Regions from separate parts of the Pseudoalteromonas sp. NC201 genome, predicted to be linked through region 1. Evidence: predicted binding sites of a transcription regulator. Region 1 holds the regulator's gene; each other region holds the start of a gene.
The links. The regulator sigma-54, encoded in region 1, starts transcription at its own class of promoters, with help from an activator protein. The targets are predictions, from matches to a motif close to GTTGGCACGNNNNTNGNNT.

Region 1 (10,310 bases):
TTCAGCAATAATAACGACGTGGTCAGCAATGCTCAGTACTTCGGTGACATCATGGGTAACTATCAACGACGATAATCCCAACACTTCATTAAGCGACTTAATCAAGCGAACTAGAACACCCATGGAGATCGGATCCTGACCTGCAAACGGTTCATCGTACATGATTAATTCAGGATCAAGCGCAATAGAACGCGCTAAAGCCGCACGTCTTGCCATACCACCAGAAAGCTCTGCCGGCATTAAATCTTTTGCACCACGAAGGCCAACCGCTTGGAGTTTCATCAACACCACTAAACGGATTAACTCTTCAGATAATTCAGTATGCTCGCGCAGAGGAAACGCCACATTATCGAACACGCTCATATCAGTAAACAAAGCGCCACTTTGAAATAACATGCTCATGCGCGTTCGAGCTTGGTATAAAGCTGCTCGAGACATGTTAGGGATACTGTTTCCAGCAAAAAGAATATCACCGCTATCAGGCTTAAGCTGACCACCAATCAGTCGCAACATGGTGGTTTTACCAATGCCGCTCGGCCCCATTATTGCGGTAATTTTGCCTTTTGGTACGGAAAAGCTCATGTTTTTGTAGATGATCCTTTCACCCCGAGAGAAGGTTACATCCTTGATTTCTACAATTGACTGCGACAAGTCGCTCTCCAGATCCAGACTATATTCATCCAAGTATGATACTTTTTTTTCAAACAAGATGGAAAATCGTTTTGGTAAAATTTTGTAAGTAGTGAAATGTAACGGTTTGCTTATACTTTCCAGAGCGCTTTTGGTAGTATCTATCGAAATTTTAATCCTATTGGCTAGAGGTTCATGGTTTTATCGTTTGTTATTCTCATTCTTGGCTTTATTGCACTGGTTTGGAGTGCTGACCGCTTTGTTTTTGGTGCGGCCGCTCTTGCACGAAACTTTGGTGTACCAACATTAATTGTTGGTTTAACTATCGTGGCCATGGGTTCTTCAGCACCAGAAATGATGGTTGCTGCGCAAGCCTCTCTTGCAGATAAAACAGACACCGCCGTGGGCAATGCCATAGGTTCTAACATCGCCAATATCTTACTCGTTTTGGGTCTCACCGCGTTATTAAGGCCACTCTCCGTTGGCTCTGGTATTTTGCGCCGCGAAATGCCGCTGTTAGTCGTCGTTTCATTGGCAGCTTGGTATATCGTTAGTGATAACCACTTTAGTTTCGTAGAAGGTGTTTTGTTATTAGTCGGTTTCGCCGCTTTTCTTCTTGCACTTATCATTATCACCAAGCGTGGTGGTGGAGATAATGATGACCCATTTGTCAGTGAAGCCTGTGAAGAAGTGCCAAATAATATTCCAACTCAAAAAGCTGTTTTCTGGTTAATCGTGGGTATGATTTTACTGCCTATTAGCGCGGACTATCTCGTTGGCGCTGCGGTTGATATCGCCAAATATTTTGGCATGAGTGACCTGCTAATAGGATTAACCATTATCGCCGTTGGTACTAGTTTACCCGAGCTTGCTGCTTGTGTTGCTGGTGTACTAAAGAAGGAGGACGATCTAGCGCTTGGCAATATTATTGGTTCGAACATCTTTAATATATTGGCCGTGCTATCCATTGCTGGGATCATTAACCCATCCGTCCTCGACGCCAATATTGCGTCACGTGATATATTTATTATGCTTGGCGCGACACTGCTGCTTATCCTAATGAGCCTCAGCTTAACAGGTCAGCGCCGCATCAACCGCTTGGAAGGTGGCATACTTGTCGCAAGCTTCGTCGGTTATATTTACTACATCATTTGAGGAAGCCTTGTGACAACGAACCCATTTATTGATTCTGCAAATCAAGTTTTTGCTACCGAACTTGCAGCAATAGAAGAAGTGCAACAGTTTGTTGATCAGCAATTTGTAAAAGCCTGTGAAATTATGTTTGGCTGTCAAGGTCGCATCATCGTGATTGGCATGGGTAAGTCCGGCCACATCGGTAACAAAATCGCAGCGACACTCGCAAGTACTGGCAGCCCCGCATTTTTTGTTCATCCAGGTGAAGCAAGTCACGGCGACTTAGGTATGATCACCAAAGATGATGTGGTACTGATGATCTCCAACTCAGGGGAAACCCAAGAGGTGATCTCAATCCTACCTGTAATTAAGCGCTTAGGGGCCCCCGTTATTTCCATGACAGGCAACCCAAGCTCTACAATGGCTCGTAATGCGACGGTTCACCTTTGTGTTAAAGTATCAAAAGAAGCCTGCCCACTAGGACTTGCACCCACGGCCAGCACCACAGCTACGCTAGTGATGGGTGATGCGCTCGCGGTTGCGCTACTTGAAGCCAGAGGCTTTACGGCTGATGATTTTGCACTTTCCCACCCTGGTGGTAGTTTGGGAAGACGTCTACTACTAACCGTTGCTGATGTCATGCATCAAGGGGATGCAATCCCTATGGTCAATAGTCACTGCACAGTCAAAGAAGCTTTATTTGAAATGTCCGCAAAAAGTTTAGGTATGACGGCAATCGTAGATGAAAGCTCGCAATTACAAGGGATTTTTACCGATGGCGACTTGCGCCGTATTATCGAACAAAAGGTCGATATTCACACCACCCCAATCACGCAAGTAATGACGGCTAAAAGTACGACGGCACGCGCCGATATGCTCGCAGCTGAGGTACTCAATATTATGGAAACCAAACGGATTAACGGCTTGATTGTGGTGAACGAAAACAACATTCCGGTTGGCGCCTTGAATACGCAAGATTTACTTAGAGCGGGGGTGCTGTAATGCAATTTGAAGATTTATATCAGACGATTTCAACTGAAGCTTGGGAAAAAGCAAAACAAATCAAATTATTAATTTGCGATATTGATGGCGTATTCTCAGATGGCCGTATATACCTTGGTAACAATGGTGAAGAACTGAAAGCATTTAATACCAAAGACGGGTTTGGTATTAAGGCCTTGATTGATAGTGGTATCGAAGTCGCCGTTATCACAGGTAGACATTCACAAATAGTTCAGCAACGCATGACTAGTTTAAATGTAACTTATATTTACCAAGGTCAAGAAAACAAGTTAGTGGCATATGATGAACTGAAGACTAAGCTCAACCTTAATGATGACGAAATTGCATATATTGGTGATGATGGCCCAGATCTACCCGTAATGGAACGAGTTGGTTTTGCCGTTGCCGTCAATGATGCACATCCTCTTGTTAAACATATCGCCCATTACACGACCTTGATGCCAGGTGGCTTTGGTGCCGTGAGAGAACTAACTGATCTTCTAATGCTCAGCCAAAATCACTTATTGACTTCCAAAGGATCAAGTACATGACCGTATTACGTGTCATCTTACTCATTGTTTTCGCTTCTTTAATGGTATGGATGTGGTCGCCCATGTTTAATCCATCAGAGGCGGATCCAGCAAAAGAAGATGAACCGTTAGCTAAACCCGATTATGTTGCAACCACGCTTCAGCAAACGACCTATAGTGAAAATGGCTTATTAAACTATCAGGTAACTGCTGATAAGATGGAGTTGTATCAAGATCTTGGCTTTAGTCACTTTGAAAAGCCCATTTTCACCTTATATAACGGTGAACAGAATTGGCAAATAAGCGCATTAGAAGCAACCCTATACGAAAACAACACCTTGATATTAGAGGGCAATGTGTTGGCAAAGAATTTAACGCCTAACGCCATGATCACGGATATCAATGCCGATAATGTAAGAGTTGAAATTAAGCAAAAATTGATGAAGTCGGAACACCCTGTCGTTATCAACGGTCCTAGTCTTAGGATCACAGGTAAAGGACTGCATGCGGATCTACAAAAGCAAGTGATCGAACTCATCAACCACACAAAGACAATTTATTATGACCAGTAAAATCATTAACAAACTAGTTTTCATCGGCTTGCTTGCAAGTTCTACTCTAGCAATTGCTGCAGAACAAAATGAAGTCATTATTGATGCTGGCCGTCAGCAAGCTCAACTGCAAAGCAACATCGGTATTTTTGAACAGAATGTTGTTATTATTCATGGCAACAGAAAGATAAATGCCGATCGCCTAGAGGTCCACCGCCGCGCGGAGCTCGGCATTAACAAGCAACTGCTTGTGGCAACTGGCAGCCCTGCCACTTTTAGCGAACGTCAACCCGATGGCAACTTACTAGAAGCCAAAGCAAATGAAATCCGTTACGACGTAGCGAAGGGAACCCTAGTGATTTCTGGTGATGCTGAAATCAATCAAACTGGGCAAAAAATCAATGCTCAAGTCATCACCTATGACATTGAAAAGCAATTGATCAGCGCTGAGCGCTCAGACCAAGAAGACTCTCGAGTAAGAACCATCCTTGTTCCTGTTGATGACAAAAAAGACGCTAAAGAGAAAAAAGCGCAGGAAGAAGGTAACAATTAATGAGCGAGCTCAAAGCAACTGGTCTAGCAAAGAGTTATAAAGGTCGTCAGGTCGTCAAAAATGTTGGTTTAAGTGTTCAGGCTGGCAGTATTGTAGGCTTATTAGGACCAAATGGTGCAGGTAAAACCACTACGTTCTACATGATTGTAGGGTTAGTACCAAGCGACAAAGGCTATATTCAGATTGATGACGAAGATATCACTTTGTTACCGATGCACAGCCGTGCACGACTTGGTATTGGCTATCTACCGCAAGAGTCTTCAATCTTTAGAAAACTCACGGTCTATCAAAATTTGATGGCGATTTTAGAAACTCGAAAAGACTTATCTAAAGTTGAAAGAGAAGCTGAACTAAACGAGTTACTGGATGAGTTTAATATTCAACACATTCGCGACTCACAGGGCATGGCATTGTCGGGAGGCGAAAGAAGACGAGTCGAAATTGCTCGTGCTTTAGCCGCAAACCCTAAGTTTATCCTGTTAGATGAACCTTTTGCTGGTGTTGATCCTATTTCGGTGTTAGATATAAAGACAATCATAGAGCACCTAAAAAACCGTGGTATCGGTGTGCTTATCACCGATCATAACGTTAGAGAAACACTGGACGTATGTGAAAAGGCCTACATCGTTTCACATGGTGAGTTAATCGCTGCAGGCACGCCAGAACATGTTTTGGCAGATCAAACCGTAAGAGATGTCTACCTAGGCGAACAATTCAAGCTATAGTTAAGACGTAGTATTAATAACTGTTAAAAAGGATTGTTAGAGATACATGAGGCAATCATTACAGCTGCGCATGGGGCAGCAACTTACAATGACTCCGCAACTGCAACAAGCCATTCGCTTGCTGCAGCTTAGTACATTGGATCTGCAACAAGAAATACAAGAAGCATTAGACAGCAATCCATTGTTGGAAGTGGAAGAAGGTGATAATACTGACGGCGAAAACGCTGACCAACACAGCCAAGAAAAGAGCCGTGCTGACGACAATCAAGATTCAGCCGATGAAACGCAGGTTAGTGACTATGAGATAGACTCAGATACCGCCATGAGCAAAGACACTGTGAGCGATGACCTTGCCATGGATGTCACTTGGGACGAGTATATGAGTGCAGCGCCTGCTGCAAGCTCAGGTCCACTTCCCGATGACGATAATGTTTATCAAGGGGAAACCTCTGAATCTCTCCACGATTATCTCATGTGGCAACTCGAACTGACACCATTTAGTCCAACAGATAGAGCTATTGCGATTGCGATTATTGAAGCGGTCGACCTGTCAGGCATTCTAACACTGTCTTGCGAAGACATTTTAGAAAGCATTAATGACGAGAATAGCGAAGAGCCTATTGAGCTAGATGAAGTCGAAGCCGTACTCAAACGCATTCAGCTTTTTGACCCTGTCGGTATCGCAGCGCGTAGTTTACAAGAATGCTTATGCATTCAGCTAAACCAATTCGCCCCAGATACCCCATGGATTGCCGAAACAAAAATGATCCTGACAGAGCATATCGACTTGCTTGCCAGCCGTGACTATCGAACTTTGGCTAAGAAAACGCGCCTTAAAGAAGCCGATCTCAAAGAGGTCATGACGTTAATACATAGCCTTAACCCAAAGCCTGCGGCAAGCATTATTCATGAAGAGCCTGAATATGTGATCCCTGACGTATCGGTGAAAAAAGTAAAAGGTCGTTGGGTCGTAGAGCTAAATCCTGATGCTATGCCTAAAATAAGAGTAAATGACCATTACGCTGCGATGTCTAGAACGGCGAAATCCAGTACGGATAGTCAGTTTATTCGCTCACATTTACAAGAAGCAAAGTGGTTTATTAAAAGCTTAGAAAGCCGAAATGATACTTTATTAAAAGTTACCAATTGCATTGTGCAACAACAACAGGCATTCTTTGAACATGGCCCCGAAGCAATGCGCCCTATGGTGCTAAATGATGTTGCTGAAATGGTTGAGATGCATGAGTCCACAATTTCCCGTGTGACAACACAAAAATACATGCATACACCTCGGGGAATATTTGAGCTGAAGTATTTCTTCTCTAGCCATGTAAGTACGGAAAATGGAGGTGAGTGCTCTTCTACAGCAATTAGAGCACTTATCAAAAAGCTGATAGCTGCAGAGAATACCGCGAAGCCATTGAGTGACAGCAAAATTGCAGATATCTTAGCTGAGCAAGGAATTAAGGTAGCGAGACGTACGATTGCAAAATATCGTGAATCCCTAGCCATTCCACCGTCAAATCAGCGTAAAAGCTTGATATAAGACGTAAAACCCAAGAAGGAAAAATGCTTATGCAACTAAATCTAACTGGTCGCCATGTAGAAATTACTGACTCATTAAGAGACTATGTCACCAACAAGTTTGCGAAGCTAGAAAGGCACTTTGATCATATCAATAATGTGCATGTGATCCTTGATGTCGAGAAACTAGTACAAAAAGCAGAAGCAACATTACACGTAAACGGCGGCGAGCTATTTGCATCAACAGAGCATCAAGATATGTATGCCGCAATTGATGGCCTTATCGACAAGCTAGATCGTCAAGTTATTAAACACAAAGAGAAGCTCACTCGACACTAAGATGAAATTAAGTGAATTAGTGAACAAGGACTGCAGTAAAGCTGCGGTCCTTTTTAATAGCAAAAAACGTATTTTAGAATACATCAGCGAACTGGCTCATAGCCAAATTCCAAATACCAGTCAGCATGCTATCTTGGACGCCTTAATGGCGCGAGAGAAATTAGGCAGCACAGGGATCGGTAAAGGCATTGCCATTCCCCATGGTCGACTTGAAGGTTTGGATAAAATCCTTGCAATGGTGCTTGTCAGCGAGCAAGGGATCCAGTTTGAAGCCATAGATAAGCAGCCTGTCGATATTTTTGTCGCGTTCATCGTACCTGAAGGTGATAATCAACAGCACCTGAAGACCTTAGCGGCGATTGCTGATACACTCAAAGACAAGTCTTTTTGCAAAATGCTTAGGCAAGCAAAAAGTGATGATGAGTTATATGCAGTGATCCAAGGTGAACTTGATGAGTGATGAAGAAAAAGGACTCGAGCTTATCATTATCAGTGGCCGCTCAGGCTCTGGTAAATCTGTAGCGCTTCGAGTATTGGAAGACTTAGGCTACTATTGTGTGGATAACATTCCGGTCAATTTGCTGCCGTCTTTAGTCCGCAGTGTTTCGGACAATTATAATAAAATTGCAGTCAGTATTGATGTTAGAAACTTACCTAAAGAACAGGACGAGTTTAATGACATTCTTGAATACTTACCAGGCTTTGCCAAACCTACCCTGTTTTATTTAGACAGTGACGATCAAACCCTGATAAAGCGCTTCTCAGAAACACGCCGTTTGCACCCTCTTTCACTGCATAATCTTCCATTAGATGTTGCGATAAAGAAAGAACGGGAATTGTTAGACGTGCTGATCACTCGCGCCGATTTTCTCATTGATACTACAGGCCTGAGCGTTCATCAACTTGCAGAAGATATCCGCGAAAAAATCTTAGGTAAAAAAGACAAACAACTCATTATTACCTTTGAATCTTTCGGCTTTAAACACGGCATCCCAAAACAAGCGGATTACGTTTTTGATGCGCGCTTTTTACCCAACCCACATTGGGAGCCTGAGCTTAAGCCGCTAACTGGCTTAGATCAACCAGTCAAAGACTATTTGTCGAGTCACAGCATCGTGCAAAAGTTTACTTGGCAGATCCAAACCTTCGTACAAACTTGGTTACCACACTTAGAGCGTAACAATCGCAGTTATCTAACGATCGCAATAGGATGTACAGGTGGGCAACATCGCTCGGTATACTTAGCGCAAACCATTGGTGAACGTTTTGCTAAAACCCATCCCAACGTCAAAATTCGTCACCGAGAGCAAGAGGGTTAAATGTTAGAAGATACGTTTTTAATCCAAAACAAACTCGGCCTGCACGCTCGAGCAGCGACGGTTCTTGCGCAATTAGCAACCCAATTTGATGCCGAAGTGACCTTATATCAAGGAGACAAAAGTGCTGCTGCTGACAGCGTACTAGCGCTGTTGTTACTTGAAAGCAGCCAAGGGAAAGAAGTCCGAGTGGTTTGTGAAGGTCCTGATGCTCAGTATGCACTAGACGCCATTGGCGGACTGATAGAAAATAAGTTTAATGAATCCGAGTAATCGTCAGTAAAACAATAAGGCCTGATTCATTTACTCCCTGCTAATCTCCCCCTCCTCCGTAACCAAAGTGGTCTAATAAGTCTCTCATAATTAAGCGTAAACCTTGGTAGTTCCTAATAAACTGAGTTACACTGTAATACCAATTTAGGTTTCTTTCGTGCAGTAAAGCTAGTTGCCGGAAAATCCTACTTTATCGTTGCGTACACCTTTAACGTATATTAACGATAGCAACCCACCAGCAGAAACAACACGAATAAAATTCAAATTAAGAAATTGATTTCTGCGATAAAATAAATGAATAGGGTTAACTTAATCACGTTAACCACCATTAATATCAAAAAGGATGCCTATGCCTGAAGTATTTGAACAAGACTACACACTGGAACAACTCCAAAAGGTAACTAACGCCTTAAACAGTGGTCAGTTTGTTCAAGTTAGGCGTATGCTCGCAGAAACAGCACCTTGTGACACTGCACTGCTTTTAGAATCATCCCCTCATAAAATTCGCTCTATGCTGTGGCAGCTTGTTGACCCAGATATCCAAGGGGATGTCTTAGAGGAACTGTCAGAGGACGTAAGACTTGGGATCATCGCCCAGATGGAACCTGAGCTAATCGCCGCCGCTACAGAAGACATGGACGACGATGACCTTGGTGATGTCCTAAGAAGCCTGCCTGATACCGTCTACAAAGACGTTATCGGAGCGATGGATAGCCAAGATAGAGAACGTGCGACACAAGCTTTGTCCTACAAGGAACACTCTGCCGGTGCGCTAATGAGCACCGACACGGTAACTATTCGACCCGATGTTACCTTGGAAGTTGTATTTAGATATCTACGTCTTAAAGGCGAATTGCCAGACGGCACAGATGAGCTATATGTTGTCGATAAAGACAACTGTTTCTTGGGTGCCTTACCAGTCAATACCTTATTAACTAAGTCTCCTGACAGTATGGTTCGAGACTTGATGGATGAAGATAAGGAAACGATCCCTATCTCCATGGATGAGTCTGAAGTGGCGCAGCTTTTTGAGCGTCATAACTGGATCTCAGCTCCCGTCGTTGACGATAACGCCCATTTGCTTGGCCGTGTCACCATTGATGACGTTGTTGACGTTATTCGTGAAGATGCTGAGCACAGCTTGTTAAGTATGGCAGGTCTTGAAGATGAAGAAGACACCTTTGCGCCAGTTTTAAAAAGTAGCCAGCGCCGCTCTATTTGGCTTGGGATTAACCTGCTAACTGCCTTGATGGCTGCGTTTGTTGCAAGCTTCTTCGAAGGTACTTTGGATATTTTACCTATTCTCGCGGTGTTAAATGGCATAGTACCAAGTATGGGCGGCGTTGCCGGTAGCCAAACGCTAACCCTAGTGATTCGCGGTATTGCCCTTGGTCATATTAACCAGACTAACCAAAAGTTTTTAATGGGTAAAGAGCTGGCGATCGGCGCCTTAAACGGCGTGCTGTGGTCTGTCTTGATCGCTGGGGTTATTGCTATATGGCAGTGGGATTTTACACTCGGTGCTGTAATTGCCTTCGCAATGTTTATGAACTTAGTCGCAGCGGGTATTGCAGGTGCCAGTATTCCAATTATGTTAAAGAAAATGAATATCGATCCAGCGCTAGCTGGTAGTGTGGTACTAACAACCGTTACTGATATCGTAGGGATCTTTGCATTCCTTGGCACCGCAACTTGGTTATTAGTGTAGCAGTAATAGAGTCAAAATAGCGGGA
Region 2 (10,310 bases), 1.3 Mb from region 1:
GATCTGCTCGGCGATAAGCGTTGCACTGCCATTACATTGCTGACACTCAGTGACGTCTAGATAGGCTTCATCCAAAGACAGTGGCTCAATTAGCTCAGTATAGCGGGCAAAAATAGTTCTAATTTGTTGCGATATTGCCTTATAGACCTCCATTCTCCCCGGTACAATCACCAGCTGAGGGCAGAGTTTTTTCGCTTGATAATTCGACATGGCCGAGCGCACGCCATATTGCCGAGCAATATAGTTAGCCGTGGATAGCACCCCACGATGACTCCGCCCACCAATCGCCATCGGCACCTTTGCAAGCTCGGGGTTATCGCGCATTTCTACCGATGCATAGAACGCGTCCATATCAATATGAATAAATTTACGCACGCCAAAATACTGTCTAAATAAACAGTGTTTATTATGTGCTAATTTTCCAATTGTTGCAATCTTGAACATAGGCCATAGTGTTCTGGGCTATACTTGTGTGGATGTCTGTTGCAACTTGCACTGCAAAACAGAGATAATGCTAACAATATCAATACAGTTCAAAGTACTAAATCCGTTACTTTGGCTATATTTAATCATTCAGCAATCAATCAGGAGCCTGCATGAAGTACTCACGACTTGGTAGTAGCCCACTTGAAGTTTCACGTATTTGTTTAGGAAGCATGACTTGGGGCGTACAAAACAACCAGCATGATGCCGACGAGCAAATCAATTATGCACTAAGCCGTGGTATTAACTTCATTGATACCGCTGAAATGTATGCGGTCCCTCCCTCACCTGAAACCTATGGTAAAACCGAAGCCATCATTGGCAATTGGCTAAAGCGGCACCAAGAAAAGCGCGAAAAGCTCGTGCTTGCAACCAAGATTGCAGGCAGCGGATTACCTTGGATCCGTGAAGGCGGTGCTATTACGGGACAATCTGTGATCCAAGCGGTGGACGATTCTTTAGCGCGCCTGAATACCGACTATATCGACCTCTACCAACTACATTGGCCAAACCGTACTTCACCGCATTTTGGTAAACAATGGCCTGGCATGGTGCCTTTGAGTGCGCTTGACCGCGAGGAAGAACGCGCTGGTATGCTAGATATTTTAGAAGGCTTAGCGAGCTGTATTCAAGCGGGTAAAATTCGCCATTGGGGCCTTTCTGATGATACGCCTTGGGGCATTCACACTTACCTTAATTTGGCAATGCAACACAACCTACCTAAGCCGGTTTCAATTCAAAATGAGTTTAGCTTGCTACATGCCAAAGATTGGCCTTACTTGATTGAGAGTTGCGTAAACGAAGATGTTGCCTATTTACCTTGGTCGCCGCTGGCTGGTGGGATGTTGAGCGGTAAATATTTAGGGGGTGCAAGACCTGAAGGCAGCCGCTTTACCTTAGTGCAAAGACAAGGCTTATTTAGAGATACGCAACTAGCACAAGAAGCCGTTGCAAAATATTTAGAAATCGCCAAAGAATTTAATATGACTGCAGCGCAACTGGCGCTAGCTTGGTGCAACCAAGTCGATGGCGTGACTTCAACTATTATCGGCGCGACAACCATGGCACAGCTTAAAGAAAATATTCAAGCGTTTGAACAACCGCTATGTGCAGAGTCTTTAGCCGAGATTGATACTGTATTTAAAGCGTACCCTGCTCCGTTTTAATATCTTCATTCGCGATACGCCGCTTTTACGCAGGCGTATCGTTTTGTAAACCCATTCTTGTTACCTAAATTGAAGTTAAAACCCCCATGCAAAGCTTAAACAACACCCCAGTCATTCCGCTTCAAGGCAGCTGCTTTACTAGAGAGACCACTCGCGCCATAGTCCTTAGAGGCAACGACATTCTTATGCTTTACACCAAACGTTATGACGATTACACCTTACCAGGTGGTGGCGTTAACGAGGGGGAAAGCTTAGAAGCAGCATTAGAGCGCGAGCTAAAAGAAGAAACTGGTGCAGTATCCATTACAGGTCTCACTCCTTTTGGTCGCTATGAAGAGTACCGTCCTTGGTATAAACCAGATCATGATAATGTACATATTATTTCTTATTGCTACGTTTGTGAGATCTGTGGCAAATTTGATCTGCCAACAATGGAGAATTACGAACTTGCTAATGGTATGAAACCTTTGTGGATTAACATAAATCAAGCCATAGCCCACAATGAAGCTAAACTTGCTGATGCAAATAACAAAGGGATGTCCATTTTGCGTGAATTAACTTTACTGAAACACATATCGGCGCAACTAATCACAGAATAATTCGTCTATTGAGGGAACATTTACACGTTGATTAAGCTCTAACTCTGCATAACTCAAGGATTAATAAGAATAATGCGGCCGCTCCAAAACAACCTAATTAGTTTCACCATTATCGGCTCTATTGTGCTGCATCTACTGCTCGGCTGGTATTTGCAGCAAAGTATTTATATCCCCTCAAAGCCTTTAGAAATTAAGGCAATGAAAACCTATTTGGTTATTGAGCCTACTAAGCCCAAGGTGGAGCATATTGAGACACCAGCGATAACTGAAGATAAGCCAGTAAAGGAGTTAAAACCGACACTGAAGGACGATACGGTTGAAGTACTAAAAACTGCGCAAACGGAACCAAAAAAGCCTACGGTTGAAAGTACAACCAAGCACATAGCCAAAGCAGCAGTCGTCACGCAACCTAAAAAGTTAGACCATCGCAAAGCAATCTCTCAATTTCGTCAGCAACTTTTAGAGCGCACTCCCAGTGACGTTGTACTCAGCCAAAACCAAAAAAAGCCGCAGCAGATCACCGTGCCTAAAGCGCATCAAACCAGTGCTGCGAGCAAGCCAAGAGAGCTACTCGCGTCCACACCACATTATAACGTCTACCGTGAAAATGGCCTGTGCTATACTGAGGTTAGACTCGATCCGAGTATTCCTACACCAGAGGGATTAAGTAATAACTGGCGTACTCCGCCTCGCCCTTGCGATGGCGGTGCCATTAAAAAAGCCTATGATGCCGCGATGAGTAAATGGCTAAACAAACGCTAATCTTGCTATCATAAAGCAAATTTATTGCTAAGAGTCCATTATGGAAAAAGTCACCATTTTAGTTGACGCTCAAAATGTTTATTACACCACCAAACAAGCCTACCAAACAGGCTTTGACTATAACGCGTTTTGGCGTAAAGCAACGGCTAATCGCGAGGTATATCAAGCCATTGCCTATTCCAGCGAACGGGGTGACGACAAACAAAAGCAGTTCCAAAATATCCTGCGAGCGATTGGCTTTGAGGTGAAGTTAAAGCCTTATATTCAACGTGCCGATGGCTCCGCAAAATGTGATTGGGATGTTGGCATTACCATTGATGCCATGGAGTGCGCGTCAGAATCCGATGTAATTATTCTAGTAACTGGCGATGGTGATTTTGATTTACTCGCGAATAAACTCAGAGATAAATACCATACCCGAGTCGAAGTTTACGGCGTGCCGCAGCTTACCGCCGCCTCACTGATCCGTGCCGCTAGTGAGTTTATTCCTATTGATAGTAAACTATTAATTAGTCGACGCAGGTCTGAAATACATCACGGCGATTAACACTGTCAGATACGTTCCTATACGACAAATAGTCCACCTCCATAGCCAACCACACAAATTCTTATGACTTGCCGTAAAGTAGTTTTATGGCACAGCTATTGCTTATAAAACCACAGATGTCATTTTTTTGATTTGGAGTTTTGTATGGAATTTGCGTTACTTGCTATTTTGGCTCTAGTGGTCGTTGCTTCCATTGTCGCTTCTAAGTACACCGATGTGGGTGGCAATCCTTATCCATTTAATCGTAAAGAATCTGTTTTTACCACCGTTGAAGCATCGTTTCTACATTTATTAGAACGTGCCGTTGGCGATAGATATAAAATCGTTAGCCGCATTAAGCTCATTGATGTGATTGAGTGCAAGCCGGGTATCTCTCCAAAAGCACGTCGTGCTGCGGTAACTAAAGCTAAGAATAAGCAGTTGGATTATGTCTTGGTAGACAAAGAGACACTGAAAATTGTTGCCGCTGTTGACTTGGTCAATAACGCCAATAAAAACGGCCATAAAGCACAAAAAGATTGGTTTGTAAGTGGCGCTCTGGAATCTGCGGGTATTCCACACATTCGTATGAAAATCAAAAGTGGCTACCAAAGCGCTGAGGTCCGTGCGGCAATCCTATTCAAGCTTGGCCAAAAAGTGGAGATGCCAAAGAAAACCAGAAACCGCACCTACAAACCTGCGGTACTGTCTCCTTCACAGGCAAAAGCACAGTCAACTCAGTTGGCAGAAATCTAGCAAAACGGGCGTCAGCCCGTTTTTTGTTTTACCTATCAAAACCCCTTTCGTATAATAAAAGCAATTTTGACACTGGGGCTTTCCCCACCACAAATTAGGAATCTTTTGATGAAAGTAGGCATTATCGGCGCAATGGAGCAAGAAGTTACCATTTTGCGTAACACCATGGAAAACCCGCAAACATTGACCAAAGGTGGCTTTACTTTTTATACCGGCAAACTGGCTGGTCTTGACGTAACGCTTGTACAGTCTGGCATTGGTAAAGTGGCAGCGACGGTTGCGACAACTTTGCTTATCGACAACTTTGCGCCAGATTGCGTGATCAACACGGGTTCTGCAGGTGGCTTTGAACCATCACTAAACGTCGGCGATGTGGTGATTTCAAATGAAGTACGTCATCACGACGTAGATGTTACTGCGTTTGGCTATGAAATTGGTCAAGTTCCGCAAATGCCTGCTGCGTTTACTTCGCACACAAAATTAGTTGAAGCTGCAGAGCAAAGCGTACATGCGCTTGAGGGCATTCAAACTATGATTGGTTTGATTTGTACGGGAGACTCGTTTATGTGTGACCCAGTGCGCATCGATAAGGCGCGTGCAGACTTCCCGACGATGTTAGCAGTAGAAATGGAAGGTGCGGCAATTGCGCAGGCTTGTCATTCTTTAAACACGCCATTTGTTGTGATCCGCTCGCTATCTGATATCGCCGGCAAAGAATCACCGCAATCATTCGAAGAGTATCTAGAAGTCGCTTCTGTTAACTCTTCTAAAATGGTGATGGCACTACTTAATAAGCTGGATAAGGTTACGCTTTAGTGCTCGACAGCTTGCTTCAGGCCCATGAGGGCCTGATCATTTTCTTACTGGCGATTTTTGTCAGCCTAGGGGTAAGGTTATCAACACTTTATCACCCTAATCTTATTCTTAGCCTTATATTTAAAGCGATTGCCGAAAAAGTTTATCGCCCCAAAGCGGCTTCTAGTTATCAACTGTTATCAGGCACACTGGGATTCCTCCTCCCTATATTAACCATCACCGTATTAACTTATGCGATTATTAGCTTTGCTTTTTATCCTAATTGGCTCGGTGGGCTGGTGTTGTTTTTATGCTTAGATATTAGCCATGAAAGCCGTGCTAAGCGTATTTCCGCGCTGATAAAGTCAAAGCAAAAAGTAACCGCAAGAGCCGTGTTGCAAGGAATGGTAGCAAGAGATGTAGAGAAGCTAACAGAGCTTGGTATTTGTAAAGCCACCATAGATAGCACCGCATTAAATACCCTGCGCCATTTTTTTGTCATTGCTTTACTGTATCTAATGGCAGGCCCCTATCTCGCGCTATTTTATAAACTGTTACTGCTATGCGACCATGCTTGGCGGCAAGTAATGCCCCCCTCAGCCCGTTTTATGACAAGCCTTTCCCGCGTGATTTGGCTCGTTGAGTTTGTACCCATTCGATTATTAATTACCTGCTTTTCGTTGCTACTTAGACCAAAGCAAACTTGGCACTACATTAAATACTACGGCCGTCACTTTAGCCAAACGAATACCGGATGGGCACTGAGCTTTTTTGCCGCAAATTTACATACACAGCTCGCAGGGCCGCGCTTTTATTTTGGTGAACGTTATGATGTGATGCGGGTAGGTGCAAAAGCGCAACCCTCAGCTGAGCATATTCAGCATTTACTCGGGCTACTTAATCAAATGCGCTGGCTATTTATTGCTACTTCCGCCTTACTGCTTGTGATTATAAATTTTGCTAGCTTAATGTTGTAACAACCACAAAAAAGGCCAGTAAAACACTGACCTCTTCGGCTATAACAAGTAGATTAGCTTGTTTAGTTTACCGTAACTTTCGCAAACTTACGCTTACCTACTTGGTAGATTTCACAAGAACCTTTCGCAACTTCTAATTTTGTGTCTGTTACTTTATCTTCGCCATTTAGCTTAACCGCGCCTTGCTTGATCATGCGCATCGCCTCTGAAGTACTTGCCACTAAACCGGCTTCTTTTAGCAAGTTAGTGATAAACGTGCTTTCACCCTCAATAGTTACGGTGACTTCAGGGATCTCATCAGGTAAGGCATTTTTTTGGAAACGCTTGATAAAGTCTTGATGCGCCGCTTCAGCGTCAGCTTCACTGTGGAATCGAGCAATCATTTCTTTTGCAAATTCAATCTTAATGTCACGAGGGTTGCGGCCGCCTGCAACTTCTTCTTTAAGTGCAGCGATATCATCCAGTGTTTTTGCGCTTAACAATTCGTAGTAACGCCACATTAAATCGTCAGAAATCGACATCACTTTACCGAACATGTCGTTTGGCGCATCAGTAATACCGATGTAGTTACCTAGTGACTTAGACATTTTCTGTACGCCGTCGGTGCCTTCAAGTAGCGGCATCATCAGTACTGTTTGCGGCTTTTGCCCTTCGTCTTTTTGTAGCTCACGACCCATTAATAGGTTAAAGCGCTGATCGGTACCACCGAGCTCAACATCCGCCTCTAATGCAACCGAGTCCCAACCTTGAACCAGTGGATATAAGAATTCGTGGATTGCGATTGCTTGACCATTTGCATAACGCTTTTTAAAGTCGTCGCGCTCAAGCATACGTGCCACGGTTTGACGTGCAGCAAGCTTGATCATACCGGCTGTACCTAGCTTTTCCATCCACTCAGAATTGAATGCGACTGTGGTTTTGGCAGGATCAAGGATTTTGAAAACCTGTTCTTTGTATGTTTCTGCATTTGCCAGTACATCTTCACGAGTGAGTGGCTTACGAGTTACATTTTTGCCCGTTGGGTCGCCAATCATACCGGTGAAATCACCAATCAAGAAAATCACCTCATGGCCTAAGTCTTGAAAGGTTTTCATTTTATTGATTAGCACTGTGTGTCCTAAATGCAAATCAGGCGCTGTTGGATCGAAACCCGCTTTAATACGTAGTTTTTTACCTGACTTCAGCTTTTCTTTTAATTCATCTTGCAACAGAATTTCTTCTGCACCACGGCTAATCTCTGCAAATGCAGTTTCTAAATCCACTATTCTCACTCCAACAGCTATAACTTGTAATCGCTCGATTCTAGCCTATATTTATCCGAGTTTAAATGCACAAAACGCTGGTATTACGGGTTTATTACGTATATCCTGCAATATTATCTACAATAATTCTTGACAGCAGAAAAGGCGCATTATGGTTCATGTGGTTCATAAGCTCCCCAAAAAGCACAAAGTGCTCATCATCGGCTTCCTATCTGCGATGGTCGGAATTGCCCTGATCCCCTCTGAAAAAGCAACGGCTTCAAAAGACAATGACGGAAAAGCTTTAGAAGTTGGGAAACGTTACGAGTTGCCAGTAAAAATATCAGAAAAAACAGAGCAACTTACTGAATTAGATGCAGCGCCAGTCATCACGCCTGAGTCTGCCCCTAAACAACCTGTATTTGAATTTAAAGACCACGAAGTGAAGTCTGGCGACAGCCTAGCCGTGATTTTTAAACGCGCAGGTTATTCTGCCAAAACGTTACACAATCTGGTCAATACCAACGCAGAAACCCGCAAGCTGACTAAAATCCACCCGGGAGAAGTGCTTAGCTTTGCTAGCAATGATGGTGGTGAATTAGCTCAATTAAAATACATCTTGTCAAAAACGGATACCTTATTGGTCACCCTAAACGACGAGGGTAATTACGAAACCAAAATCGAAAGCAAGGAAATCGAAAGTCGCGAAAAATCGGCAGGTGGCAAGATCAATTCCAGCTTCTGGAGCGCTGGTATTTCAGCGGGTCTTAGCGAACGCCAAATAATGAACTTCGCCGATATTTTTGGGTGGGATGTCGACTTTGCAAACGATATTCGTAAGGGCGACTCTTTCGCTTTAGTGTTTGAAAAGCACTATGTAGACGGTGAAGAAATCGGTAATGGTAAAATTATTGCTGCCGAATTTATCAACCAGGGCGAGCGTTACAGCGCGGTTCGTCATACTGATGACGAATTCTATACCCCTGAAGGCCGTAGCATGAAAAAAGCCTTCTTAAGAGCACCGGTTAACTTCAAATATATCAGCTCCAGCTTCAATCCGCGTCGCCTTCACCCTGTGACTGGCCGAGTATCGTCTCACAATGGTATAGACTATGCGGCACGCGTAGGCACGCCGGTGGTTTCCTCTGGTAACGGTAAGGTACTTAAGTCTGGTTACAATAAACTCAATGGTAACTATGTGTTTATTCAGCACGGCAGCAAGTATGTGACTAAGTACTTACACTTGAATAAACGTGCTGTGAAAACAGGTCAAAAAGTGAAGCAAGGGCAGAAAATTGGTACCGTCGGTGCAACTGGCCGCGTGACAGGTCCTCACCTTCATTATGAGTTTTTGGTGAACGGCGTACACCGAAATCCTAAAACGGTAAAACTGCCAAAGTCTGAACCATTACCTCAGTCTGAGCTCGCTAAGTTCAAACCCATTGCAGATGCGATGCTGGTAAAACTAGAGCGCAATAGAGAGTTAATGCTTGCAGCAGCAAATAAAGACTAAAAACTAAAAAGGTAGCCGAGGCTGCCTTTTTACTATGCGAGATAAAAAAGCTAGATAAAGCTTATTTTTGATTAAACAAAGCAAGTGCACTATTGCTCATCGCTCTAACTCCAGTTGCGATGGCAATAGGATAATCTGGCGCAAATTGACTAGAATGCAATGAAGGTAAAGGCTCACCGCTTTTTTGTGCCGCATCGAATACCGCTTGATTAACACCACCTAGCCAAAAAATGGTAATTGGTACATTGTCATCCGTACGGCCATATAAGCCGAAATCTTCACCAGCCATCACCGGCTGAGATTGTTCAACATTTTCTGCACCAATTTCCTGCTTAATGGCGCTAGTTACAAACTCAGCCAACTCCGGATTATTATACGTAGATGGAATGCTTTCACTTTCATGAACGATAACCTCAGGCACAAGACTGTCTTCCAATCCTGCACTGTGTGCTATACCTGCAGTCAGACGTTTGATCGCCGCAATTTGTTGCTCACGTACATCCGGATTATAAGAACGTAGCGTCAATTGTAGTTTCACTTCGTTTGAAATAATGTTGTGCTTAGAGCCACCGTGAATAGAGCCTACTGTGATCACCGATGGCTCTAACGGAGAGATCTCTCGTGACGTAATGGTCTGTAGCCCCAAAACAATCCGCGAGGCCAGTACCACAGGGTCGATGGTAGTATGTGGATAGGCTCCATGCCCCCCTTTACCCTTGACAATGATGTCAACTGAATCAACATTAGCCAGTGCATAACCCGGTGCGATCGCCACTTTACCGGCAGGAACCGCAGCACTTACATGCAAACCAAGCACATGATCGGGTTTAGCAAACTGAGTATACAACCCTTCCTTTAACATGGCTTTTGCGCCGCCCCCCACTTCTTCAGCGGGTTGAGCAACTAACATCAATGTACCTTGCCACTTTTCCTTGTTAGCCATTAGCTGTTTTGCCGTGCCGATTAAACTGGTCATATGGATGTCGTGACCACAACCGTGCATCACACCAACCAAATTCCCCGCATCATCTTTCACTTTAACTTTTGACGCGTACGACTTCCCTGTTTCTTCAATAATTGGCAAACCATCGGTATCGGCTCGGATCATCACCGTTGGACCATCACCATTTTTCAGCATGCCAACAACACCAAAGCCACCCACATTTTCAGTCACGTCATAACCAAGTCTGCGCATTTCATCCGCCAAACGCCCTGCTGTTTTTTCTTCTTTATAAGAGAGCTCAGGGTTTTGATGTAAATGTAAGTACAAAGACTCAAGTTCAGGCATAGACTCTGCAACTTGTTGTTTCAAATTGGCATTCGCATGCCAAGACAAAGTGACAATGAGGCCTAATACCAAGGGAGATAAGCGCATAAGATAGACTCCTTTTTGTTTCTTTCAGGATGCGGGTTTATTGGGGGAAAATCAATCATATTTATATTTTAATCCTTTCTATTTTACCAAGTTTTGCTACGCTTAAAGACACAACTT
Region 3 (10,310 bases), 270 kb from region 1:
TCTTTGATTTTTTCCCGGATCACATTAGGCAAGCGTGTTAATGCATCTGGGGTTATCGCCAATATGATGCTGTCTTTTAACGCTTGTGCGCTAGTGCTGCGTTCTCGGTTAGTGATAAATGCACCTTCACCTAAAAACTCTCCAGGACCAACTTTACCTAAATCATGGGCCGCATCTTGTTTAAAAATCAAAAACTCACCGCTTAATACAATATACAGGCGATTGTCTTTTTCAAAGCGTTTGAAAGCATGACGCTCTTGTTGCACCAGATATAAGTGACCAAAAGACTCAAGCAACACCTGGCGCTCGGCAAGCGTAAACTCTTTAAAAAAAGCTAAGCGATTGATGATCTCTAGTTGTTTAAACAGTGGGACATTTTCAAGTAACTTCATGCAACCCATTCGGTAATCAAATTTATTCATGAATATTGCGTGCTTTTGACTTTCTCGTCAATGATTACCCCCCATTTGCAGGTTGATTCTGAGGTATGAATACAAGCTGCTGTGAATAAATCAACTCACCAGTTGCAGTTGAGTAACTTTTTGACCCACACAGGATCTGCTTTTGAACTACTCAGTGAAAACGCGTTTTGCTTAAATGCTGATGCATCTAGACGCACATTCATTGGTATAGCTAAGTGTGTTTTTAATAATCGCTTCAAGCCTAAGTCATCTATTTTCAAAAAAGATGCCGCTAACTTGGCTTTTTCTGATCCGTTGAGGTGGCTTCCTTGGGAAAACGCCTGTCCTGCTTTTATCCAGTCAAGATAAGCCGATCGAGACTCATTTAAGTAATCCTCTGTTAGTGCTTGTAATCTAGGCTGGAGGCGTTGATAAAGGGCTTCATCTTTGCTTAACACCGCGACGAGTAGAAGATTGAGACCGGAATTTAAAACGGCTGACTTGACTGTGGCTAGCTGGAAAAGTTCAAAAGCATGCTGAAGGGCTGATTTTGCATCTGTTAAGCTATTGGCATCTAGATGCAGCACCCCTAAGTTGTTGTAGATAGAAGCCATGGCTATATTATCAGGGAGTTGCTCTGCGACCTTGATTGCTTGAGCGTAAATGGCGCTTGCTTTTGGGTATCGTCCTTGTTCTCTGAGTGTATTTGCTTGTCCATTTAATACCCTCAGCTGTTGCTTCAAATTAGTTGTGTATTTAAGTGCGCAAGTATAGGCTTGTGTGGCGTCTTCCAGGCGATTTGCACGTCTAAGCAAAGTTGCGGATAAAAAGGTGATTTGGAAAAGCTCGCCTCGAAACTCAGCAGTCTGAGAAAGCTCAAAAAGCCGTGCCACAGGCTGTTGCGCAACATCATTGTTTCGCAGCAGCATTAGTGCTGTAGCTTCTAAAAGCTGTCTTTTGATATATTGAGCTTTATTCGTTTGCCTGTCTGGCTCAACCTGCTGAATGATTTGTAAAGCACGAGCAGGGTCTTTGTTGAGAAAATACTCGGCTCTATCATATTCATAGGTATGCTCTACCTTAGCTTCTCCTGCACCTAAAGCACTTGAGATTATTATTAAAGCGACTATAAAAGATGACACACTAGCACTATTTAACTGGACCTAACTTAGAGAGTGTAGACTGTTCTGATGGATTTTTAAAGTCACTTATATATCATTAGGTTAAGTTATTTTTCTGACTTGATTGCTGCCCACGTAGCGGAACTATGTGACTCAAGCAATCGAGTCAGTCCTGAATATTTCTCTCTTTTAGTTTTCTGGTCAATGTATTGCGTCCCCAGCCTATCTTTAACGCCGCATCTTGCTTATGACCATGACAGGCATTGAGTGCGGATTTGATCAGTCGTGTTTCTAATTGTGCCTGTACATCGGGCCAAATATGGTCTTTTCCTTTACGTAACTCTGAGTCTAACCAAGTTTGGAATGCGTCCAGCCAATTGCCATGCTCTAAGGCGTCAATCTGTTGTGGCTTTTCTAGCTCTTCGGGCAGATCCGCAGGGGTGACAAGTTCACCCGGGGCCATTACCGTTAACCAACGGCAGGTGTTTTCCAATTGCCTAACGTTGCCAGGCCAATGATACGCCTGCATTTTTTGCAGAGCATGTTTGGAGATGATTTTTGGCTCGGCTTTTAGCTCCTTTGCGCTTTTTGCAAGAAAGTGATCGCACAGGGCGGCGATATCTTCAGGGCGTTCACGTAAGGCTGGTAGTTTTAACCTGACGACATTGAGGCGGTGAAATAAGTCTTCACGGAATTTACCTTGCTTGACCAGTGTCTCTAAGTCTTGATGGGTAGCCGCGACGATACGGACATCGACTTTCACACTGTTGTGGCCACCAACCCGATAAAACTCACCATCGGCGAGTACGCGCAATAGCCGAGTCTGCACGTCCAGTGGCATATCACCGATTTCATCTAAAAATAGGGTGCCGCCATCGGCTTGCTCAAAGCGGCCACGGCGCATGCTGTCAGCGCCAGTAAAAGCGCCTTTTTCATGGCCGAACAACTCAGACTCGACGAGATCTTTGGGAATGGCGGCCATATTGAGCGCGATAAAAGAAGCCTCTTTGCGCGGGCTGTGATTGTGCAGTGCGCCTGCCACAAGCTCTTTACCCGTACCAGATTCGCCGTTAATCAATACACTCATGCTTGAAGCGGAAAGTTTACCGATGGCGCGGAACACTTCCTGCATCGCTGGGGCTTCACCAATAATGTCGGGGCTATTGGCTTTTTCACTTTGGCGCTTTTGCTTTTTAGTTTGCTGGCCTGCACGAAATGCACGTTGCACAAGGGAAATGGCCTCGTTTAAGTCGAAAGGTTTGGCGAGATATTCAAACGCCCCTTTTTTAAATGCGTTGACCGCAGAGTCCAAGTCCGAGTGCGCGGTCATAATGATCACCGGCAAGTTTGGGTAGAGCCCTGCAATTTTATCTAACAAGGCCATGCCATCGATACCTGGCATACGTACATCTGAGATCAGCACCGCGGGTTGCTCATATTCAAGCGCGGTCAATACATCTTGACCACTGGCGAAGCTCTCGGTTTCAAACTCAGCTCGCTTTAATGCCTTTTCTAAAACAAATCGGATTGAAGCGTCATCATCGACTAACCAAACTGATTTCATTGCACGTTTCCTGTTTCGGTGTTGTCAAAGGGAAGGTAGATACTGAACTCAGTGTGTCCTGGCCAACTATCGCATTCGATAAATCCTTGGTGTTGCTCTACCAAAGTTTGCGCGATAGAGAGCCCAAGTCCAGAGCCTCCTTCTTTATTCGTGATCATCGGAAAGAACAATGTCTCTTTTACCTCATCGGCGATCCCTGGACCGTTGTCGCTGATACGGATGAGTAATGCTTTTTTCAATAGTCGCTCACCATGATGAAGACGGTGTTTAATGCGCGTTGTTATGGTGATCGTACCGTCATGCTGTAGCGCTTGTTGAGCATTGCGTAGCATATTCAGCAGAACCTGCTGAATTTTGGCTTGATCTATCACGATAGCCGGAATACTGGGATCATAATCTTTTACCAAGGTGATATCGGCATCGCGCTCCAAGGTGGTTAACTTTATCACCGATTCTAACGCCTGATGGATATTACACGGCTCTTTTTGTGGTAACTGATTGGGTCCAAGCAATCTATCTACCAACTCGCGCAATCTATCTGCTTGCTCAATAATGAGCGTGGCACATTCTTCCCGTTCTTGTTGATCAGTTTCGTACTGCAATAATTGCGCCGCACCGCGGATCCCACCAAGTGGATTTTTTATTTCATGAGCAAGACCACGAATGAGATTTCGAGCTGCTTGAAATTGGTGCATTTGATTGGATGCTTGGTCATAACGCAGGGCATCATCAACACGGCGACATTCCACTAAAATGAACGCCTCTTCTGCAAGGTAAACTCGTCTGGCATGCAGACTTAGTGTCGCAACACGATTATCTACAAATACCACGTCTACCCTGTGTTGCTGGCAGTCTACACCATCTTGTAGCACGTATTTAGAGAGCCGTGGCAAGTCTATATGATGATGATTAAACACACTATCAATCGCCAGTCCAACAAGCCGTTTAGTGCTGAGTCCCAGTAGTTCACTACTGCTGTAATTGGCATAGTGGATCATTAAATTTTGATCGAGCACTAAAATCGCGGTTGAGAGAGATTGCCAAACTTTATCCAAGTCAATCGAGTTATGTTGATCCATATATGTTCACCGTGCACCAATGTGGTGCAATGAGAATAGCATAGCTTTGCATCCATTGGATTAAATTATTACCTGAGCTCAGAAACTAGGGGTTTTCGAACTCGTATCCTAAACTTGGTATTAATAAAGCATGCCAACTTTAAGGTGCCCACATTATTAATGCTTTGTGTCAAAAAATACATCTAGCTTGTGCTTGCGGGGGGAGCCTTTTTGTCACGTTCTGCATGAGTGGTTGTGACTTTCAAGGCGCTAGGAATGTTACCGAGTATACGGGTTGCTTTCCTCCTCACACCGCTAATTTACATCGGGCTACGAATGGCGAGAAAACCACCCTTACAGGCGTAATACGGGTCGTTCAACCTAACTGGCGAGATAAATATCTACTGCAAACAAAGGCTGAAGTCTACTATCAAATCCAGGTGGGTGAGCAAAGGTTGTGGATTGAACACAATGAAATGTCGAGTTTGGCCTCCTCAATAGCAGGAGGGATGAGTATGGTGTGTTTGCAACTACTGGTTAAAAGTCAGTGTAGGTAAGCAATATCGCTCTAATTATTCACGGTATTGCGGTGCAAAAAGAACTTATGAGCATCGCTTTGGGCGACTAACATACCTTTTTGATTAAACACTTTCATAACCAAAGAATGCTCGCCACGATTGATACCACGCAAAGAAAACTGAGTATTACTTTGTTTTGGCCCTGTGGCTGTTCCATTGAGAAAGAGTTGCACGCTTAAACCTTGGGTAAATCTTGGTTCTATGGTGCCAGTTACGTATACACTGCCACTATTATCACGGATTGTTTGCTCATGCTCAGGAGAAGTGATTTTAGCTGTATATTGAATCGTTGGTGTTGTATCCGTTTGTTCGAGAATTTTAGTATCAACACTTGGCATGGTTAAAGCGCTGGCGTTGAGTTTGACTTCTTTTGAACCAGGTTGCGGTACATCCGAATAGACCCAATGGCCGTTTTTATCTTTCCAGCGATAGATTTTTGGATTGGACTCTGCTGCAGCATCAATGCTTGTTAGGGTTAGCGTCATGCTAACCGACATTATAAGAAACCACTGACGCACCACAACTCTCCACAGTAAACTACTGTTCATACTTTAGTATAGTGTTGTTGGAATTGCGAGTTACAAATGAGTAACTCCGATAATAAATTTATTCGAGATATTTAATTTAACCTTTTGAATTAAATTAAAAAAGCCCGTAATTACGGGCTTGAGAACACATATGATTAAGAGTGCCAGAAACGCATAATGAGTTTTGGCTCTACAAGCTCAATACCGCGGTACTGAGCGTAGTAGTCTGTTAGCGATTAAACGCTGTAGTACATTTCGAACTCAACTGGGTGAGTTGTCATGTTTAATTTTTCAACTTCTTTCGACTTAAGTGTGATGTACGCATCGATTAGGTCGTCAGTGAATACGCCACCTTGAGTTAAGAACTCACGGTCAGCATCTAGAGAAGCAAGCGCTTCGTCAAGTGATGCTGCAACTGTTGGGATTTCTGCTGCTTCTTCCGCTGGTAGGTCGTACAAATCTTTGTCCATTGCATCGCCAGGGTGGATCTTGTTGCGGATACCGTCAAGACCAGCCATCAACTGCGCTGCGAAAGCTAGGTATGGGTTCGCCGCAGGATCTGGGAAGCGTACTTCGATACGACGACCCTTTTCTGATGGGATCACCGGGATACGGATTGATGCTGAGCGATTACGTGCTGAGTATGCAAGCATAACTGGCGCTTCAAACCCTGGTACTAGACGCTTATAAGAGTTTGTTGCTGGGTTAGTGAATGCATTGATTGCTTTAGCATGCTTAATGATACCACCAATGTAGTAAAGCGCTTCTTCAGATAGACCGCCGTACTTGTCGCCTGCGAAGATGTTCTTGCCGTCTTTAGCAAGTGATTGGTGGCAATGCATGCCTGAACCGTTATCACCAACGATTGGCTTAGGCATAAAGGTTGCTGTCTTACCGTATAGGTGAGCCATGTTGTGGATAACGTACTTCATCTCTTGGATTTCGTCTGCTTTAGTTACCATAGTATTAAAGCGAGTCGCAATCTCATTTTGACCAGCAGTTGCTACTTCGTGGTGGTGCGCTTCAACAACGTGGCCCATCTCTTCAAGTACTAAACAAGTAGCTGCACGCCAATCATTAGACGAATCTACCGGCGCTACTGGGAAGTAACCACCTTTTACGCCAGGACGGTGACCTGTGTTACCACCTTCGTAGTCTTTGTCTGAGTTCCAAGCCGCTTCTTCAGCATCGATTTTGTACATTGAGCCAGACATGTCAGTTTTAAATTTAACATCGTCAAACAAGAAGAACTCTGGCTCTGGACCGAATAATACGGTGTCTGCAATACCCGTTGAACGCATGAACTCTTCAGCGCGTTTAGCTACTGAACGTGGGTCACGCTCGTAACCCTGGTGTGTGTTTGGTTCAACCACGTCACAACGAACGATAAGCGTTGTTTCTTCTGCGAATGGGTCTAGCTTAGCACTTTCTGCATCAGGCATAAGTACCATGTCAGATTCGTTGATGCCTTTCCAACCAGCGATAGATGAGCCGTCAAACATTTTGCCGTCTTCAAAGAAGTCTTCATCGGCTTGATGATGTGGGATCGATACGTGTTGTTCTTTACCTTTTGTATCTGTGAAACGTAAGTCAACAAATTTTACGTCGTGCTCTTTAATAAAATCTAAAACCGATTGTGACATGTGTCCTCCGACTCGTTGGGTTATTTTTTGCTGCAATGTACTGCAATTGCACCTTGATAAGCGTTAATCGTGCCAATTGTTTAACTGTTTGATTTTTAATGGTTTATTTAAATTCACTGATCTGTGAACGGATGTTTTGCACTAAATTGGTGCGTAAGTGTTCCATGGTGGTGCGTAATATTTTTCCTGACAACGACACTTTCCATTTCTGTTGTAGTTGATATTGATTAAATGCTCAAGGTATCAAGATACCGAATAGCTAAAAATTGCTCGAGTATATTCAGTTGTCTGCACTAATGGTGGTCTGGTATTGAGCAGAAAATTGAAATTAATTTCTAAATTTATAGAAAAAATACATTCTAAATATTGCATATAAAGCACCTTTCTTTAGGTATTTAATCGAAACTTTTCTTTGCTCATTAACTGCTTCTTAGATTAATTTTTACATCTTTTGTTTATATACGCTAACACCAAAGAGCCCGCATTTTATAGGCGACTTTTTGTTCACCATTTATTTGTCTGTATTTAGGTGAATGATACTGCATGTGAGGAAGTTGTATGTACATTATGCAATTTTGTATTTCTCAATTGTGTCCTGTGTGTTAATTGTGTTAATCGAGTTAATTTTTGTTTTGTTTTTTGTGTTGATCAGTTTCATTTTTTGGGTACTATGTACCTGATATTAATAAGTTGAGTCTAATGTTAAAGGGGCTACTTGATGCACTCTAATAGGCTAAATTTTCGTTTGTTACTGTTGATATGCAAGGAAGAAGTAAGGTGTTTTCTCGAGAGTCATTAGCATTAAGATTTGTTATTTTAGTATTTATTCCCCTCCTTATAATCATCTCTTATTTTTACTTAGACGAGAGAGAAACTTTACCTCTGGATAATATCACATTAAGCGATAGCGCTTTGAGTAACAAAGTGAGTATCTCTAGAGATAAGTACGGAGTTCCAAATATAAGCGCGAAAAGTGATCATGATGCTTTTTTCGCTATGGGATATGTTCAAGCTCAAGATCGGCTTTGGCAAATGGAGTTACAGCGCCGACTAATTAAAGGTACTTTGAGTGAGGTCTTTGGAGCATCAACAATTGAGCGTGATAAATATATGCGTACTTTGGGGCTTGCTGATGCTGCAAAAGAGGCGCTAAAAAGTTTAGGGAAGCGGGAAAAAGGCATCTTAGTTGCCTTCTCTGAGGGAGTGAATGCGTATATCAGAGATTCTGAAAACCTACCAATTGAGTTTAGGGTTTTTGGTGTCGTTGCTTCAAATTGGTCTCCTGAAGATTCATTAATGGTAGGTAAGCTACTTTCTTACTCTCTGAGTTTTGCTGCTAATTATGAACGGGCCAGAGTACAAGCTGCCGCTAAATTACCAGTGGACTATTTACACTCAATCTATCCAGAGCTTAATGATCAGCAATCTTTATCAGAGGATATATCACGTGTCGCTAAATTGGATGAGACGTTAAGCCAGTTAGCGAGTATCGAAGAAGCTTTATTGCTAGAGCATGGGATTGGAGGCAAATTTGCCGGGAGTAACGCTTGGGCAATTTCTGGGGAGTTAAGTGCTTCGGGCGATGCGATGTTGGCGAATGATCCTCATCTCTCTTTCCAAATGCCTTCATTATGGTATCGAGCGTCTTTGTTAGGCGGCGAAGTAAACGCATCAGGTATGACCATTCCAGGATTGCCTGTAATTGTATTTGGACATAATGCTCATATTGCTTGGGGCGGTACTAACATGCCCGCGGATACGCAAGATTTGGTCATAGTGGACCTTAATCGAGGAGGGAATTCTGCAGGAGAGAAAATTGTTCAAAGGGTAGAGGAGATCGCGGTTAAGGCTGACTTCCCAGCTCAATTTAGAAAAGCCCCAGAGACTATAAAACATACGGTTGCACAATCAAAATATGGGCCTATTCTAGATTATAGTGCTGGCGCGTCTCATGGGTATGCACTGAGATGGACAGCTTTAAATGACAGTGATACTTCTATTTCTGCCTTGATCGACCTGAATTATGCTTCTAATTGGGAAGAGTTCAGGAATGCGCTCCAGCTTCTTATCACGCCGACAATCAATTTTGTTTACGCAGATCGCCTAGGCAATATAGGCCTCAATAGCGCGGGTAAAGTTCCGCTTCGCAAAAAACATTCTGGAGCCATACCTGTTAATCAGTATGAGTTTGAATGGACTGGGTACATTCCTTGGGAAAGTATGCCAACGGAATTCAACCCTAAAAAAGGCTATATCATTAATGCCAACCAAAAACATGTCTCTGAGGATTATCCTTACTTCATTTCTATGGACTGGGCTCCTTCATATAGAGCGGAACGTATAGCATCTCTTATAGAAGGTGAGTTAAAGCGAGGACACAAACTTTCCATCGATACTTTCCGGAGTATTCAAGGTGATGTACTTGACTTAGGAGCGATAGATCTACTCAACCTTCTTAGAAATGACTATCCAAATCTGAAGCCTTTACTTGGTGAGCTACTACATTGGGACGGAGATTATAAATCTGACCCTGACGTTGGTGCTATATACCAAGTCATGATCAGAAATTTAAAAGTCAAATTATTCCATTCACAAAGTCTTGCTACACAATTTGGTGGCGGGCTAACCGCATCTAGTCTAACCGACAAACAGTTATTGCTCGCCTTACAAGACCATGAATTATGGTGTTCTGACACTTCAGAAAAATGTACAGATGAAATTAGGGATTCCTATCAAGCGACTTTAGTTGAACTTGAGCGTAAGTTTGGCGCTAGGCCGTGGTCATGGGGAGAGCTTGCGCCGAGAACTTTCGCGCATCAACCCTTTAGTGAAGCGGACTTTTCGAGACGAATTTTTGAGCGGCAGATCACTGGAGCTGGTTCATTAGATACCGTGAATGCCGCCGGTTATCGGTTTGATAGTGCTGATGGATATGAGCAGATATTTGGTGCTGGGTTTCGCCAAATTATGGTGTCGAGTAAGCAGGAAGGGTTTAAGTCTTGGTACATCAATTCAACGGGTCAGTCCGGCAATATCATGAGCCCACACTATGATGACATGATCGACTTATATGAAAGTAATCAATTAGTTACTGAAACACCGCAATAAATATAATAATTAATAAAAAGGAATTGTAATGAGGTTACTCTCCGAATTAGGAAAGACGGCGCCTAACTCTGTCTTTATTTCACTGTTGAGCGGCGCGATCGCAGGCCTTATCTACGCGTCGCTAGTTCCAGTTATTCTAATCGCAATTGAAGAGTTTAGCTATGTATTAGACGGCACCGCAGATTTTGTTGAGGTGCTGGGCGTGCAAATAGCACATCCAAATTTAGCGCTGTTATTTTTAGGTATTTGCGCTGCGATTTTTATTTTGCAATCAGTATCAATGATTGCATTACAAAAGTCAGCATTAATG

Region 2: the regulator sigma-54 is predicted to act here: its motif matches at 3,643-3,661, upstream of PNC201_RS14355 (DUF2726 domain-containing protein).
Region 3: the regulator sigma-54 is predicted to act here: its motif matches at 6,951-6,969, upstream of glnA (glutamate--ammonia ligase).

What each region holds. Positions count from the first base shown of each region.
Region 1 is NZ_CP022522.1:417,313-427,622, reverse strand. Features, by position in the region: gene PNC201_RS01815 (ATP-binding cassette domain-containing protein) at 1-651, opposite strand, end outside; gene PNC201_RS01810 (calcium/sodium antiporter) at 826-1,785, shown strand; gene PNC201_RS01805 (KpsF/GutQ family sugar-phosphate isomerase) at 1,795-2,766, shown strand; gene kdsC (3-deoxy-manno-octulosonate-8-phosphatase KdsC) at 2,766-3,317, shown strand; gene lptC (LPS export ABC transporter periplasmic protein LptC) at 3,314-3,868, shown strand; gene lptA (lipopolysaccharide transport periplasmic protein LptA) at 3,858-4,400, shown strand; gene lptB (LPS export ABC transporter ATP-binding protein) at 4,400-5,125, shown strand; gene PNC201_RS01780 (RNA polymerase factor sigma-54) at 5,172-6,671, shown strand; gene hpf (ribosome hibernation promoting factor) at 6,701-6,988, shown strand; gene ptsN (PTS IIA-like nitrogen regulatory protein PtsN) at 6,990-7,448, shown strand; gene rapZ (RNase adapter RapZ) at 7,441-8,307, shown strand; gene PNC201_RS01760 (HPr family phosphocarrier protein) at 8,308-8,577, shown strand; gene mgtE (magnesium transporter) at 8,927-10,285, shown strand.
Region 2 is NZ_CP022522.1:3,294,633-3,304,942, forward strand. Features, by position in the region: gene dinB (DNA polymerase IV) at 1-375, opposite strand, end outside; gene PNC201_RS14335 (aldo/keto reductase) at 597-1,649, shown strand; gene PNC201_RS14340 (NUDIX hydrolase) at 1,736-2,248, shown strand; gene PNC201_RS14345 (hypothetical protein) at 2,321-3,010, shown strand; gene PNC201_RS14350 (LabA-like NYN domain-containing protein) at 3,051-3,557, shown strand; gene PNC201_RS14355 (DUF2726 domain-containing protein) at 3,702-4,292, shown strand; gene mtnN (5'-methylthioadenosine/S-adenosylhomocysteine nucleosidase) at 4,401-5,108, shown strand; gene PNC201_RS14365 (cobalamin biosynthesis protein) at 5,108-6,064, shown strand; gene tyrS (tyrosine--tRNA ligase) at 6,127-7,326, opposite strand; gene PNC201_RS14375 (peptidoglycan DD-metalloendopeptidase family protein) at 7,478-8,818, shown strand; gene PNC201_RS14380 (M20 metallopeptidase family protein) at 8,880-10,193, opposite strand.
Region 3 is NZ_CP022522.1:144,810-155,119, forward strand. Features, by position in the region: gene PNC201_RS00665 (cyclic nucleotide-binding domain-containing protein) at 1-392, opposite strand, end outside; gene PNC201_RS00670 (tetratricopeptide repeat protein) at 518-1,543, opposite strand; gene ntrC (nitrogen regulation protein NR(I)) at 1,689-3,086, opposite strand; gene glnL (nitrogen regulation protein NR(II)) at 3,083-4,165, opposite strand; gene PNC201_RS00690 (DUF4124 domain-containing protein) at 4,713-5,219, opposite strand; gene glnA (glutamate--ammonia ligase) at 5,486-6,892, opposite strand; gene PNC201_RS00700 (penicillin acylase family protein) at 7,817-10,000, shown strand; gene PNC201_RS00705 (cyclic peptide export ABC transporter) at 10,029-10,310, shown strand, end outside.